2 regions of the Rhodonellum sp. genome follow, and region 2 is predicted to be linked to the other one. Evidence: riboswitches for the same ligand, from Rfam matches in the RefSeq annotation. Region 2 holds a riboswitch; the other holds the start of a gene.
What was found. Region 2 has a riboswitch for thiamine pyrophosphate ahead of Q7J63_RS17740 (class I SAM-dependent methyltransferase). Riboswitches for the same ligand answer to the same signal wherever they lie in the genome.
Positions count from the first base shown of each region.

Region 1: another riboswitch for thiamine pyrophosphate. It lies ahead of Q7J63_RS04090 (TonB-dependent receptor); the one in region 2 lies ahead of Q7J63_RS17740 (class I SAM-dependent methyltransferase).

Region 1 covers NZ_JAUSPP010000018.1:119,891-127,714, forward strand. The annotation lists gene Q7J63_RS04075 (hypothetical protein) at 1-22, shown strand, start outside; gene Q7J63_RS04080 (hypothetical protein) at 55-399, opposite strand; gene Q7J63_RS04085 (6-bladed beta-propeller) at 396-1,472, opposite strand; gene Q7J63_RS04090 (TonB-dependent receptor) at 2,201-4,600, opposite strand; TPP riboswitch at 4,779-4,875, opposite strand; gene Q7J63_RS04095 (acyl-CoA desaturase) at 5,080-6,144, opposite strand; gene Q7J63_RS04100 (ATP-binding protein) at 6,318-6,848, opposite strand; gene pnuC (nicotinamide riboside transporter PnuC) at 6,832-7,452, opposite strand; gene Q7J63_RS04110 (lipoprotein signal peptidase) at 7,616-7,824, opposite strand, start outside.
Region 2 covers NZ_JAUSPP010000071.1:301-6,838, reverse strand. The annotation lists tRNA gene Q7J63_RS17760 (tRNA-Pro) at 173-246, opposite strand; gene Q7J63_RS17755 (Trm112 family protein) at 611-838, opposite strand; gene Q7J63_RS17750 (thiamine phosphate synthase) at 932-1,564, opposite strand; gene Q7J63_RS17745 (AIR synthase family protein) at 1,555-2,610, opposite strand; gene Q7J63_RS17740 (class I SAM-dependent methyltransferase) at 2,610-3,332, opposite strand; TPP riboswitch at 3,470-3,566, opposite strand; gene Q7J63_RS17735 (hypothetical protein) at 3,620-3,949, opposite strand; gene Q7J63_RS17730 (DUF120 domain-containing protein) at 4,480-4,983, shown strand; gene Q7J63_RS17725 (MBOAT family protein) at 5,214-6,538, shown strand, end outside.

The DNA.
Region 1 (7,824 bases), on a different contig from region 2:
TGCGGAAGGGATCAGGAATTGAAATTAAAGTTCAGATTTTCTTACTTGCGCTTGTCAGGGTTGGCTTTTGCAATCTTGGACCCCGAAGGCTGGTTGATTTTTTTCCGGTGACTTATCAAGGAAAAAACCCACACAGGTATTTTTATTCTTGAAATCGACAGTAGTGGAGGCTTCACCGATGTTGGTTGCGATTGCTTTGAACTGGATAACAGACAATTTATCCTCCTTGGTAAAGGAACTGTAGAGGATTTTTATCTCTATTCCTGCCAATTTTGCCTCCTCAATTTTGGCAAACATTTCTGACTTGGTGGTTTGGCCGTCAAAGGTCACCTCATATTTGTCATTGGAGCTCAATAACAGAGAATTCAGAATCAAGATCAAGGTGATTAGGGTTTTCATTTGAGTTGATATTTAACGATTACAGGATTTAAATTTTTTTGCACGTGTTGGTATATTTTTTTGACATTAGAATCGGCACCATGCGAAAGAATGATATTTTTATCCATGGCCTCAAAACTGCTCTCCTTAAAAATACCATAGAGATTATTTTTTCTGGACAATTGAGGCCAAGGAATCATGTTTTCACTTTCCAGGACTTTGAGGGGATTGAATAAATATGTTTTACTTTTCATTTTGTCAAACAACAGGCCCATGGGAATATTTTTGTCATAATATACCGCCATAAAATAGGAATCAGTTTCAAGAGGTGTATTTAATCCCCATTTGAATTGATCCATCAGAATAGGTGAAAATGGGGCGATGATGGCTTCAGGAAAGGCTGATTTGTCAAATCTATTCTTGTCAAAATCCACCAGGTATCTGACCTTTTTAGCCGAACCGGTAATTTCATAGATGGTATCGTTGAGAAACTCAGAATACAAAAAACCATTTTCGGAATGCTGGATATTTCCAAACATTGCATGGTGGTGTCTTGCTTTCCCAACAATAATTTCAAAAGGGTCGAATGTGTTGATGATCCGAAAATCCTTGTCCAAAATGAAGGTATTGTAAAAAAGAGAATCACTTTGTTGGTCATAAGCCATTCCATTTGAGTAACACAGGATTTCGTTTGCCTCACTTCTATGGATTTGGGCTGCTTGGAAGGGCAATTTATGATGACTTGAATAGCTAAAGTCCTGGTTCAGTGTAATAAGGTTGCTTTTTTTATCAAGAATAATGAGTTTTTGATTTTCGTCCACAATAAAATCCGAGATGGCACCAGAGAAGTAATTCTCAGCTTCTATTTTAGGGATGTTTTTTATGAAATTTCCCTTGGGATCAAAAACTAGGATGTTTTTCTGGGATCGATTGTCGGAGTTCAATACATAAATGAAATTTGGGGTTACTTCCAATTTAGAAATAATTTGAGTCAAACTTTCTTCACCTCCATACATCAAGGGAATGTATTCGATATCCGTCACAAAATCATAGAGGTTAAAACCATTCTCTTCGGCATCAAATACCTTGACCACGAAGGATGCTGTTTCATTTTCAAGCTTTGGCGTTTGGCAAGCAACTAAAAATGAAAATAGTATTAAGGAAATAATTCTCATCTAAAATAAGGAGGTAAAAGCCTGACTCAAATTATACATAGTTTTTAAAAGTAATTAATTTTCAACACAGCTTGCTGTAGATCCAGATACGGACGAATTGCAGCAAGCGTGGAAACCAGCTCCGCATGAAACACTAGCAGATGTTGAACCGCCTCCCCCAATCGGCCCGACTTGACCCTCACCAGACCAAGATGTCTCACAAGATACAGCTCCAGGACCGCCAGCTTGACATTCAGAAGGTTCCACCGATGCTTGCCCCATTCCAATACTGAATGTAACTAAGAATAGAAATAAGCTTAAATAATATTTTAAAATTTTCGTAACAATTAATTTTAATGTTTCCTACTCTAATTAAGCTTTTCGGATTCCGCTTTAACCTTTGATTAGCGCTATCATTTAGTTTTCCAATTTTAAAAAAAAACTATTTTCAAAACTTTAGTTAAAAAAAACTAAAAATTTATCAAAGAGCCTTATGTAAATTCTATGGGAAGAAATTTCAATCGTAAATCAGAACAACCTTCATAATAAATTAGGCTGTCTTAAGTATTTTCTGTTGACATAAAGAAATCTTCGTCCATAAACAACAAAGCCGTGGGATCATTTCCCACGGCTTTATTATTTCAACCCGTCTTATGCATATTTCAGGTTTAAAAAAGGAATTTTATCCCCGCCAGAAAATTGGTCCCTGCCTGTGGATAATAGAAATTTTCCGTCACCAGTTCCCTGCCACTTTGCCCTTCATTGGGAACAAAATAGCTGAAGGTATAGCCATTGGATTCGTAAAGTCTATTGAAAATATTATTGACCAACAAAGTGACTTCCATGTTTTTCACAAACCGTGGCCTAAGGGCATAATTGAACCTAAGGTCACCTGTCCAATAGGCATCCAGTTTCCTGTTGGCATCCTGGGTATTGTCTAGAAATTGTTCGCTAACGTATTTGTAGAGAAAACTGATTTCCAAATCCTTTATGGGTTTGAAATCGATAATGGCCGCTCCGATCATATTCGGTGAAAAGGCGATGTCCACATCTGAATATTGGATTTCTTCCTGCCTGAAGTCAGCCGCCGCATAATCATCGATGTACTCGGTGAATGCCGCAATTTTGTTTCTGCTGAAGGCAATATTCCCGCCAAGGGTCCACTTTGAATTCAGACGATAAGCGCCATCCAACTCAATTCCTGCCCGATACGAATTGGCGACATTTTCCCGGATATAAGATCCAACATCATTCAACTGGCCTGTCAACACCAATTGGTCCTTATATTTCATGTAATAAAAATTGGCATTGTAGGTAAACCGCTCCTTTTGGGCACGGATACCGATTTCAATGTTCTGAAGATTTTCAGGCCTTGGCGTTTCGGTCAAGGGGCTGTCCGTGAAATCCCTTCTTACCGGTTCCCGATTGGCGACCGCATAGGACGCATACCAAGTTGCACCATTTGAGGCTTCGTAGGAAAACCCGAATTTTGGATTGAAAAACCTAAATTCTTGGACTCCGGTGATGTCCCGCAGGTCATTGTTGATGCCCGTAAAGCGGTAATCGATTCCCCGAAATTGGAGATCGGCAAATAGGAACAGTCTTTCTCGGGCTTCGAAAGTGCCTTTTGCATAAATGTTCCGGTCATCTTTCACAGCAGTGTTGTCGTAGTAGCGGTCCCTGATCTGGGTGGATCCACTGGTGCCCATCCAGATGATTTCCCCGAAGTGGTCACCATCGTAGCGATTGGCACCACCCCCTAGGAGGACATCCCATTTTCCATCATCGGATAAATAGTTAAAGGAGAATACTCCTCCAAAGAAATCATTGTCCAGCCATCTTCTCCTGATGATATCGGTTCTTGCAATGCTGGTTTCGCCGATGACGATCGGTGCCAATCCATATCTAGTCAGGCGATCGTTTTCCCGGAATTGTTCATAATATCCCCTACCATAGGTATAATGGAGTGCGGCATTGGCCTTCCAGTTGTTGCCAAATTTACCTGCGTAGATGAATTGATAGTGGTCTTGCTGGTAATTGTCGGTCTGGTTGTCGTAGGTGTAAAGGTTGAAAGTCCTGTTGGTTTCCAATAGATTTTCAGGAACGCCTTCCCAAGCCTGATAGGTTTTTTCTGCACCGGAAAAAACGTTGAGCTTAAAGACATGGTTTTCGCCATAATACCCTCCTGAAACAAAGTAGGATTTCAGGTCAGATGATGCACGGTCAATATATCCGTCGGAACTGATCCGGGAAAGCCTTGCATCCACTGCCCATTTGTTATTCAATAGTCCCGTTCCGGCCTTAACAGTATGTCTTCTGGTGTTGAAAGAGCCAAAGGAATTGTCCACTTCGGCATAAGCTTCGTCTCGGCGGGTATCAGTTTGAATATTGAGACTTGCCCCGAAGGTGGCCGCACCATTGGTAGAAGTGCCCACTCCCCTTTGGATTTGGATATTGTCCACAGAGGAGGCAAAATCGGGCATGTTTACCCAAAATACCCCGTGTGATTCCGCATCGTTCATCGGGATTCCGTTGACGGTGACATTGATCCGGGATTGATCGGAGCCACGGATCCGAAGTCCGGTATACCCTACTCCTGCTCCTGCATCTGAGAAACTCACCACAGAAGGCGTAAAATTGAGGAGCATCGGGAGATCCTGTCCCAAATTCAATTTGCTGATGTCCTCCTTGGATACGTTTTTGAAAGTAGTGGGTGTGGTTTCGGAAGCTCTGGTGGCATAGACGATGAATTCCTCCGTGTATAGGTTGGTAGGAACCAAGCCGATTTCCAATGTTTCGGACAATGGCATTTCGATTTTCTGGGAAAAACTCTCAAAACCGATAAAGGATGCTTTTAGGGAATAGGATCCTTCCGGGACGTTTTTGATTTCAAACTTTCCCTCTCGGTCTGAGGTGGTTCCTCTTCCGGTGCCTTCCAGAAATACATTGGCACCGACCAATACTTCTCCAGTGGCGGAATCCTTGATACTTCCGCTCACTTTGGTTTGAGCATATACAGCCACAAACCCCACCAGCCAAATGGCCAATGTCGTTGTCAATTTTTTCATGGTATTGATAAGATATTTACCGCTATTGCGGTGTGGTTAAACTTGGGGAAATCAAGGGGGATTTCCTTTTTATGTTTACCCTTGACCTATACAAAAATCACCGGCACAAAAAATGAAGGCACACGGATCAAGGGGATTTTCCTCCCTTCAATGCTTTCTTCTTCGTGACAATTACTTCTGTATTGGTTACTCATTTCCCTTCGCCGGCATTACCCGGATCAGGTATTATGGGTATGATCTCAGCCCGTATTATTAAGGCACCCCTAATGATCTAAGTTACGAAGGTACTATGTCCTGCCCATTATTGCAAAAAAAAATCTTTTTAATCCATCCTTTTTAATCCTTGATGAATTGAGAGAACGCAAACTTTGGTGGGGAAATAAAAACCTTTTTTAAGGGGCAAAAAAAAGTAAGCCCCATCGGGAGCTTACTTTTTTTTTAATATTGATTTCATCCGTGAATGGATTTTGGCTTGATTTCTATTTATGTCCAAGGGCTTTCAAATGGTGCACATGTGAGGCAAAAGCCCATCTCATTTTTTCATGTTCCAAATAGGGGATGTTGTATTCCCGACAGGTTTCCTTGATGATTTTGCTGATGGCAGGATAATGGATGTGGGATACATTTGGAAACAAATGGTGTTCAATCTGAAAGTTCAAACCACCGATCATCCAAGAAAGGACTTTATTTTTCGTGGCAAAATTTGAAGTTGTCTTCAATTGATGGACTGCCCAGTCGTCCTCAAGCTTATTCGTTACCTTATCAGGAAGTGGAAAAGAGGCTTCTTCCACCGAATGCGCAAGTTGGAATACCGTACTCAGGAAAATGCCTGTGGAAAAACCAAAAATAAGGAAGCCGATCAACCATGGAATGACCCCCACAAAATAGATCGGGATAAAGATGAACAAGATCAAGTGGGTCAATTTAAAGCTCCAGAAGGAAACATGGTCTTTCCAAGTCATTTTTTGGATCGGCATGATCCCCACTTTTTGAGTGACATATTTTTTGTAATCCGTGACAAAAACCCAGTAGAGGTACAATAAAGAATACACAAAAAGGAAATAGTAATGCTGGTATTTGTGGATTTTAAGGTGCTTTTGGTTTGGGCAAAGTCTCAAAAAAGGCCTTGCATTCATGTCGTCATCGACCTCATCGATGTTGGTGAAGGAATGGTGGACGACATTGTGCTTCGTTTTCCACATAAAAACATTCGCACCAAGGAAATTGATGGAAACGCCTGCGAGTTCATTGATCCAGCCCTTTTTGCTAAAGCTTCCATGGGCGCCATCGTGCATGACATTGAAGCCAATTCCAGATGCGAGTCCTCCCAACAGGATACACTCCAATACGGCCAAAGTCCAATGGGGAGTGAAGAAAACCAGGTGCGCATATACCGCAATATAAGCAACGACCAAAATGATCGCTTTCAAATATAAGCCGGAGTCGCCTGTAGGTTTTGTTCCTGATTCAGAGAAATAGTTTTTTATTCGGGTTTTAAGATCTGCATGGAAAGTAGTAGCAGTATTGAATCTTGGGATTGCCATTTGATATTTATGGAATGGTGTAAATTTTTTGGACCAACAGCTGGGTGACTGAGAGCACTTGAACAAATATAAGGAATTTAGGATTTGAATCGTTCAAAATAAATCATTGAAATGGAGGAATAAGTGGAAGATGTGTCATTCTATCAAATTGACATGTAGCAAATTAACATCTTTTAAGACAGAAGGTTTTGTATTTTTTCCAGAGCGAGTGCAAATCTTTTTTCGGGAGGTCCCGATACCACAGCAAATGGGATTTTTGAGGCTTCAATTTTTTGAAAATAGAGATCGAAAAAGTATTGTCTCATTTTCGGTTCGGGATGTTCCCTTTGGGGATCATCCTGCCAAGGGATGTCAATGTCGGTCAGAAGAATAAAATCATATTCCCTTTTTTGGAGAGTTTCGAGAATCCATTGATCGGTTTTCCCGAATTTGTGTTGGCTCCAAACCTCAATCACCAAGAGGTTGGTGTCGCAAAACAGAAAGTTTTCCGCTCTGGATTCCATCTCTTTTTCCAAGGCGATCTGTCCTTTGGCGATTTCCAAGAGGTCGGGATAGTCGTATGGCCTATCCAAGCTTTTCAGATATTCCCTTGCGTATTCCCTTACCCAAGGCGCTGAGAAATGTTCCGCCAAAGATTGGGTCAAGGTGCTTTTGCCCGTGGATTCGGGGCCAAGGATTACGATTTTTTTAAGTGGTTTCTCCATCGGTTTTGGTTGCTTTGATCCAACTCACCAAACCAATGATGGCCAGAACGGTAAAAAACAAAAATTGGAAGGAGGTCAGCAGCAATCCTTTGTAAAGATACAGTGGGACCGAAGCGATGTCCGTAATGATCCAAGCAATCCAGTTTTCCACTTTCTTTTTGGCCATCAGCCACATGCCTACAAAGGCCGTAGAGGTGGTGAAGGAATCCCAATAGGGCACATCACTGTCCGTGAAATTGGCCAAAACCAAATAGAGAACCAAATAGGATCCCAATAACAGCAGCACCGAACGGATGATGCCGCCCTTGTCCAGCCAGGTGACCTTCAGTTCCTCCTTTCCATTCTGCGGTCTGCTCCAGAGATACCATCCATAAATGGACATCCCGAAATAGTAGGCATTGATGCCCATATCCGCATACAGTTTGAATTTTAGGCAAATATAAACATAGATCAAGGTGCTTATCATCCCGGTAGGGAATACAAGGATTTTTTTCTTGATGGAATAAAATACGCTGGAGATTCCAAAAAAAACAGCCACTCCTTCCAACCAGGTCATTTGGGCCAAACCTGATTTCAATTCTTCTATAATCCATTGCCAATCCATGTGGCGAATTAAAGCGATTTTTTTTGAATTATCTTGGTTGTTCTGGAATGAAAAAATAGTTTTTGGGTAATATTTTCAAGAGAAAATTCATTAAAGCTGTTTTTAAAACAAAAATACCCGACACTTTGGCCGGGTATTTTTTTCCAAGTTCAGAATATTGGACTTAGTTTTTATCCTCTATAAACTGTCTTTGAATCTCATCTTCTTCGAGTGATTTTTTATCCGAATTTTCATTTTCCTCTTTGAAAAAACGTCCCTGGAAAATCAGGATGATGGCCACACCGACGAAAATGGAAGCATCCGCAATGTTGAAAATTGGCCAAAGGGCAGTGTAACTTCCACCCCAAATCGGGATCCATTCGGGGATAAAAC
Region 2 (6,538 bases):
CCCTATAGGAGTCAAAGTGCCATCGGCACGACCGAAACATCCATGATCTCGAAAAGTAAGACCAAACGCACAGATAAAAAAACCGTTTGACCGAATGACAATAGGCGGAAAGCCATAAAAAAAAGCCAGTAAATCGGAAGATTTACTGGCTTTTGGCACGCTATTGATGCAGTCGGGGTGGCAGGATTCGAACCTACGACCTCCTCGTCCCAAACGAGGCGCGATACCGGGCTACGCTACACCCCGATCAATAGTGCAGTGAAGTAAAATAAGCTTTGTCTTTTGGACGCTTGCTGTTTTTGCTTCAAGGCGATACAAAAGTAGTAAAATAATCGGAATTCAAAACATGCCCCTCCCGCAATTTATCCCCAATCCCAAAATTTCCATCCCTAATCACTGACAATCAAATCATTAATTTTCAAGGAATGTTCACATGGGGGAGTTTCGTGCTCGGTAGACCGTTCAATATACAAAGCATAGCTTACCAAGCAGTTTGCGATAAATACCAAATACGCTATACCAAATACGAAGTATGGAGTATGTGGTATGTGGTATTTCGTGCTCAGCACACCGTACCACATACTCTTCCCTATCCAGCACTAAACACCATTCAACTTCCACGTTCTGCGAAAACATCGAGCATCGGCTGCTCGTATTTCTTCTCACGGTACTCGTCTGGACTCATGATGGGGATTCCCTTGATGATGGGGTAGACGCGCTTGCAGGTTTTGCAATGCAGGATTCCCTCCAGTACATTTCCGCTCAAATCCTGCGACAGGATCGTCAGATCAAGCTCGTCCTTGTCAAAGGGGCAACATAGTTTAGCAATCGTTTCCATTCTCATAGTTTTCTGGTTTTATGACCCGAATGATGCATTCCATTTCCAAATTGTGCTGTGAAGCAATTTCAGGCTGAAATGGAATTGCATGTGTCAGGGGTTTAAATGTGTGAGATATGCCGAAATGGCTTTTTCCGGTGCGGCAGCACGCATGATGCCCGACACCACGGCAATCCCGTCAAAGGACAATTTCTTCAATTCGTTTAAGTTTTCCGGCCTGATGCCTCCTGCCAAAAATATCGGCATGGCGGTCATTTCCCGGGCTTTTTGGATGGTCTCCGGGAGGACCAGTTCGCAACTGTTGCTGGTCTGGGAGGGGAATATCGAGCAGAAGGAAATATAATCGACTCCGTTTCCATCTGCCCAAGCCACGGTCGACAGCTCATTTCCGCAGGTGATGCCCACCAAAAACGGCCGTTTGATACAGGACCTTACCGAAGCAAGATGGTCCGGCACCTGGTCAAAGTGGACCCCGTCAAAGGCATGCTGCGCGAGCAATTCCCAGCGGTTGTTGATCAGCACGGGGACATTTTTTTCCTGGCAAAGGACGATCACCTTCTCGAGCAGGGCTTCGGGATGCCCATCATCGGGGAAATTGTCCCAGACCTGGACCGCCGCGATGGGGGAGGCAAGCACGATCCGGAGTTTTTCCAATAGCAGCGCTTCCTCCATCGCAGGATCGATGACCAGGTAGAGGCCCCCCTTTATTTGTCGCCTTAGGTCCATCCTTTTTCCATTGCGGTAAAAAATGCCGCCCAATACGGGTCGGTTTCCATATACGGCATTTCACTTTCCTGTTCCCCTTCGGCCAATTGGATCCCGTAGGCTTTTTCCCGGATCTCGCCCACACAGCTGCAGGCGATCCCTGCCAAGTGCAGACGTTCCATGACGGCCGCCGCATGCGCAGGTTTGCAGGTGATGATCATCGCGCCGGCCCCGACGCTGTGGTAGGGGTCGATCGAAAACAGGGAGCAGATCTTTCCGGTCACTTCCCCCAGGGGGATTTTGCCTTTGTCCACCCTTGCCCCATGGCCGGAAGCGCTGGCCATCTCGTAGATCGCACCCAATACGCCTCCCTCGGTGACATCATGCATCGCCGTCACTTCGGCTCTCCCGCTTTCCCCGCCAACAGCCGCCAAGGCATCGGGCAGGGAGGAGGTTTGGTAAAAGAGCGCACAGGCACTTTCGTGGACTTCCTTGCCGTAGGCCGCGATGACCGTTTCCGGGAAACTCAGTGCCAGGATGGCCGCCGAGGAAATGGCGCATTCCTTCGTGACCAAGATGACATCCCCAATGCCTGCTTTCTTGCTGGTCAGGACCTGATCCGCGGGAGCGATGGTGAAGAGCGTCACCCCACCGGCAATGGTGGAATGCTGATCGGCGATAAATCCCGTATGGCCGCCCGTGATCGCAAGCCCGATTTCCTCGGAAAACCGGTGCACATGTTCCCAATAGCTGCCGAAATCCTCCTTGGAGAAGGTCCCGGGAAGGTTGAGCACAAACTGCCCATACATCGGCGCAAATCCTGTTGTCGCAATGTCGTTTGCCGCCAAGTGAACCGACAGCCAGGCCGATTTCTCCAAACCCAGGGAAGGAATCAGGGAGAGGGGATCGCTGGTGGCCGCCATCGCCATTCCCCCCGGCAGGGCCACCACGGAGACATCCACGCCGAATTGTGGTCCGGTAAGGACTTCCTTTCTGGATTTTCCGCATTGCTGCGCGATCACGCCTGCGATAAGGCTTTGGTCTATTTTTCCAAGTTTTGCTTCCATCAGTCCACGTCGTTGAATTTGATGTACAAACCGAAAAAATCCCCGTAGGGTAGGCTCCATTGCTGGACCGGGAACCATTTTGGCAATCCCGTGCAGGACCATTCGATGGAGTAGGAGCGGCCCTCCAAGGCGGTATCGATGATGGCAATCAGTTTTTGGGGCGTGTAGAAGGTGGCGGTGACATAAAAGGGGTTTTTCCCGAACAACTGTTGCACCCGTCTCCGCAGTACCTTCGGGGAATTCCGGTTCATCATCCCCATGCCAATCCCGTATTTGCCCACCCGGGCAGCTTCCCGGATCACTTTCACGGGATCCTTGTAGTACTCGAAAGTGGTGATAAAGGCCATGGCATCGAAGGAATGGTCCTTGAAAGGCATGTAATGCGAATCCGCCATGACCAAGTCCCCGTCAAACAGGTCCACGGCCTGGGAAAGCATCAGGGGCGAAATGTCCCCGCCCGTGGCTTCGATCCCGATTTCCTTCCACCAGCGGGTAAACCGGGTGGTACCGCAACCAAATTCCAGCAGCGTTTTTATCCGTTTGTCCTTGGAAACCAATTGTTCCATGACCTTTTTCTGCCAGATCTCCGCGCGTTTGTAGCGCCCCTCGTACCATTGCTCATAGGGATCGGTATGTTCCCGGTTAAAAAACCATTCCGGTCGGTTTTGCCAGTTTTGCTGGGTTTTGGGGATCAGTTCAAATGTTGATTTTTCCAGTTCCATTTTGTTTTTCAGGTTAAAGGCGAAACCCGTGTTATGCATTGCCAATTCCATTAAAGGATAAAATTCTTTAATGCATATTCGGGCGAAACAAAAAACGCCAACCGATGGGAGTGACCAAAAGGGTGGCGTACAAAATGGAATATTTTATAAAGCATCCCTCCGTTGGCATTATCCAAATCAGGTGTTCGGGTATCGTCTCAGCCCAACTTTCGTCAGGCACCCCGTGCGTTTCTATCCCCGAAACTAATCAAAATCCCAGAAAATCTATACTCCATGCCATTTTGTTTTCAAAATCCACTGTTTCCCCACCGTCCCTTTCCCTCATCCAACACTTCCAACTTCCCGCTTCCTAATTCAAACCTCCCCTCCGTCTCCTGTCTCCCGTCTTCCGTCCAAACTTCCAACTTCCCGCCCGTTCCCTGTCTTCCGTCTCCCGTCTCCCGTCCAAAACTTCCCACTTCCCACTTCCCAACTTCCTCCGCCTCCCATCCAACATTCCACCTTCCGTCTCCGGACCATAATACCGTCTCCCGTCTCCTGTCTCCCGTCCAAAACTTCCAACTCCCCACTTCCCACTTCAAACCTTCCTCCCCCTTCCCAAACTTTTTCCCCCACATTCCTTGCTAATATCCACCATCGGACTAAATTTGTCACCACAGAGTAATTTTCTTACTCATCCCGCTAAGCACAAACGTGACCGAAGGGGCGAAGCTGGGGGGAGTGATTCCAAATAGCTTTCAATCACCCAAACCCTGATTTTACGGAAGAAAAAAACGTTAAAAAAGGGGGGCTTGGTATTTAAATCCACAATAAGTTTTAACAACACTCAAAAAATTTACTTCAAATTCACTCGACTGAGTACTTTTCTATCAATTTTATACATCTTCTGAGGGGTAGAAAAGTTCCAATAGAATTGTAATGAGGTAAATCCATTTTTATTGAAGGCTGCTGTGAAACCAAAAAAATTAAATCCTTTTTCTACTTTAAATCTTTTCAAGAACTAATGGTTTTAAGAAATACTTTTATGAAGTACAAAAAAGTAGAAAATATTTGGATATGATTCCGCTAAAATCTCCGAAAATGTATTTTAGAAGAAATATTACTAGCATTAATTCAAATAAGGCATTTCCATATTTTTAATAATGGTATGGAAATTCTGATAGAGGGAAAAATAGTAAAGGGCAGAGGGAAAGGAGTGAATGTTGTTGGCAAAATTAATGAAAAACTAGAGTCAAAAAAAATTAGATTTTTCCAAGGAACTTTGAATATCGTTTCTACTAAACCATTTTTTTTCGATGTAGACAAAGCAGATTTCATTCTTTTTAAAAACTTTTATTTTTATAAGGTTAAAATTGAAAATGTTGAATGCTATGTCTATAGATGGTTAAAATGTCCCGGCCATGTATTTGAGGTATTATCAGAATGTTACTTGAAAGAAGAATTAAAGTTGAAAGATAATCAGACTGTTTCAATTACTATTTGCAAATCATTTCGTGAAAAATTTAAAATTTCCAGATACTTATTTTGGTGGATATTTTGGGAAAAAAGAACTCATTTATATTACAAATTTGATCTATATGAAAAATTTGTTGGTAGAGTAATAGATTTAAAATATAAATATATAAAGACCATTATAGTTCGGTTATTTTAAAAGTAATTATACGATTAATATTAGTAATTATTAAAAATAAATCAGCTTATTTTTTAATAATTAAACTGATTATAAATCAATAGAGTATAAATATTTTTATTGATTTTCTGATTTCAGGACGGTAATTATACATGCTTTTCAATTCATTCACTTTTATATTTTTCCTTCCAATAGTATTTACACTCTATTGGTTTGCATTTCAAAAGAATCTTAAAGTTCAAAATGCTTTCTTGCTGTTCACAAGCTACGTGTTCTATGGCTGGTGGGATTGGAGGTTTTTGGGTTTGATTGTATTGAGTTCGGCTGTGGATTACTGGTGCGGATTGCGAATGTCGGAAGACAAGCATTCAGAGCCTACCGTAAAAAAGGAGGGGCTGAAAAGTTGGTTTTATGGTAAGAAAAAATATCTGGGAATCAGCCTTTTGGTCAATCTTGGGATGCTTGCCTTCTTCAAGTATTTCAATTTCTTCATTGACTCCACTACCGATTTTATTCAAATGATGGGTTTTCAAGCCCATCAGGAGACCCTCCAAATCATCCTTCCGGTAGGCATCAGTTTTTACACCTTTCAAACGCTGAGCTATTCCATTGATGTTTATAAAGGAAAAATAGAGGCAACCAAAGATCCAATAGCATTCTTCACCTTTGTCGCCTTTTTCCCTCAATTGGTGGCAGGTCCAATCGAAAGGGCATCCAATCTGCTTCCTCAGTTTTTCAAAAGAAGGGAATTCCAATATCGGCAAGGTTCCACAGCGATGAAGCTCATTCTGTGGGGACTGTTCAAGAAGATGGTCATCGCAGACAACTGTGCCTTGGTAGTCAATCCTATTTTCGAAAATTATCAGACAGCCTCAGGTTTGGAATTGATTATGGGAGCAGTGCTGTTTTCCTTTCAGATATATGGGGATTTTAGCGGTTATTCGGATATCGCCATTGGGGTGGCGCTATTGCTTGGGTTTAAGTTGATGGTCAATTTTCGAACACCTTATTTCGCCAGAGACATTGCCGAATTCTGGCGAAGATGGCATATATCCCTATCCACCTGGTTTCGGGATTACCTATACATTCCACTGGGAGGAAGCAGGGTTTCAACAGCCAAAGCGATTCGGAATATCTTTATTGTTTTTCTAGTCTCCGGCTTCTGGCATGGAGCTAATTGGACCTTTATCGCCTGGGGAGGCATTCATGCAGCGATGTTTATTCCGATTTTCTTGATTGGGAAGAATAGGGTACATCTTGATGAGGGGGACCATTTAATTCCAAGCTTCAAAGAGATTCTTCAAATGGGCTCTACCTTTCTAATGGTCTGCATTGCCTGGGTGTTTTTCAGGTCCGATTCTATTTGGGATGCATGGGGGTACTTAAGTCGTTTGTTTTTTAATCCGTTTGTACCCAAGAATTTTTCTTGGTTTGGATATGACTTAAGAATTGCTTTGATTTTGTTTTTAGCTTTGGAATATTTTGGCCGATTTCAATTCAACTGGATGAGCAAACTACAAGGAACGTGGTACAGATATCCCATTTATATCATCACCGCATTTTTGATTGTTTATTG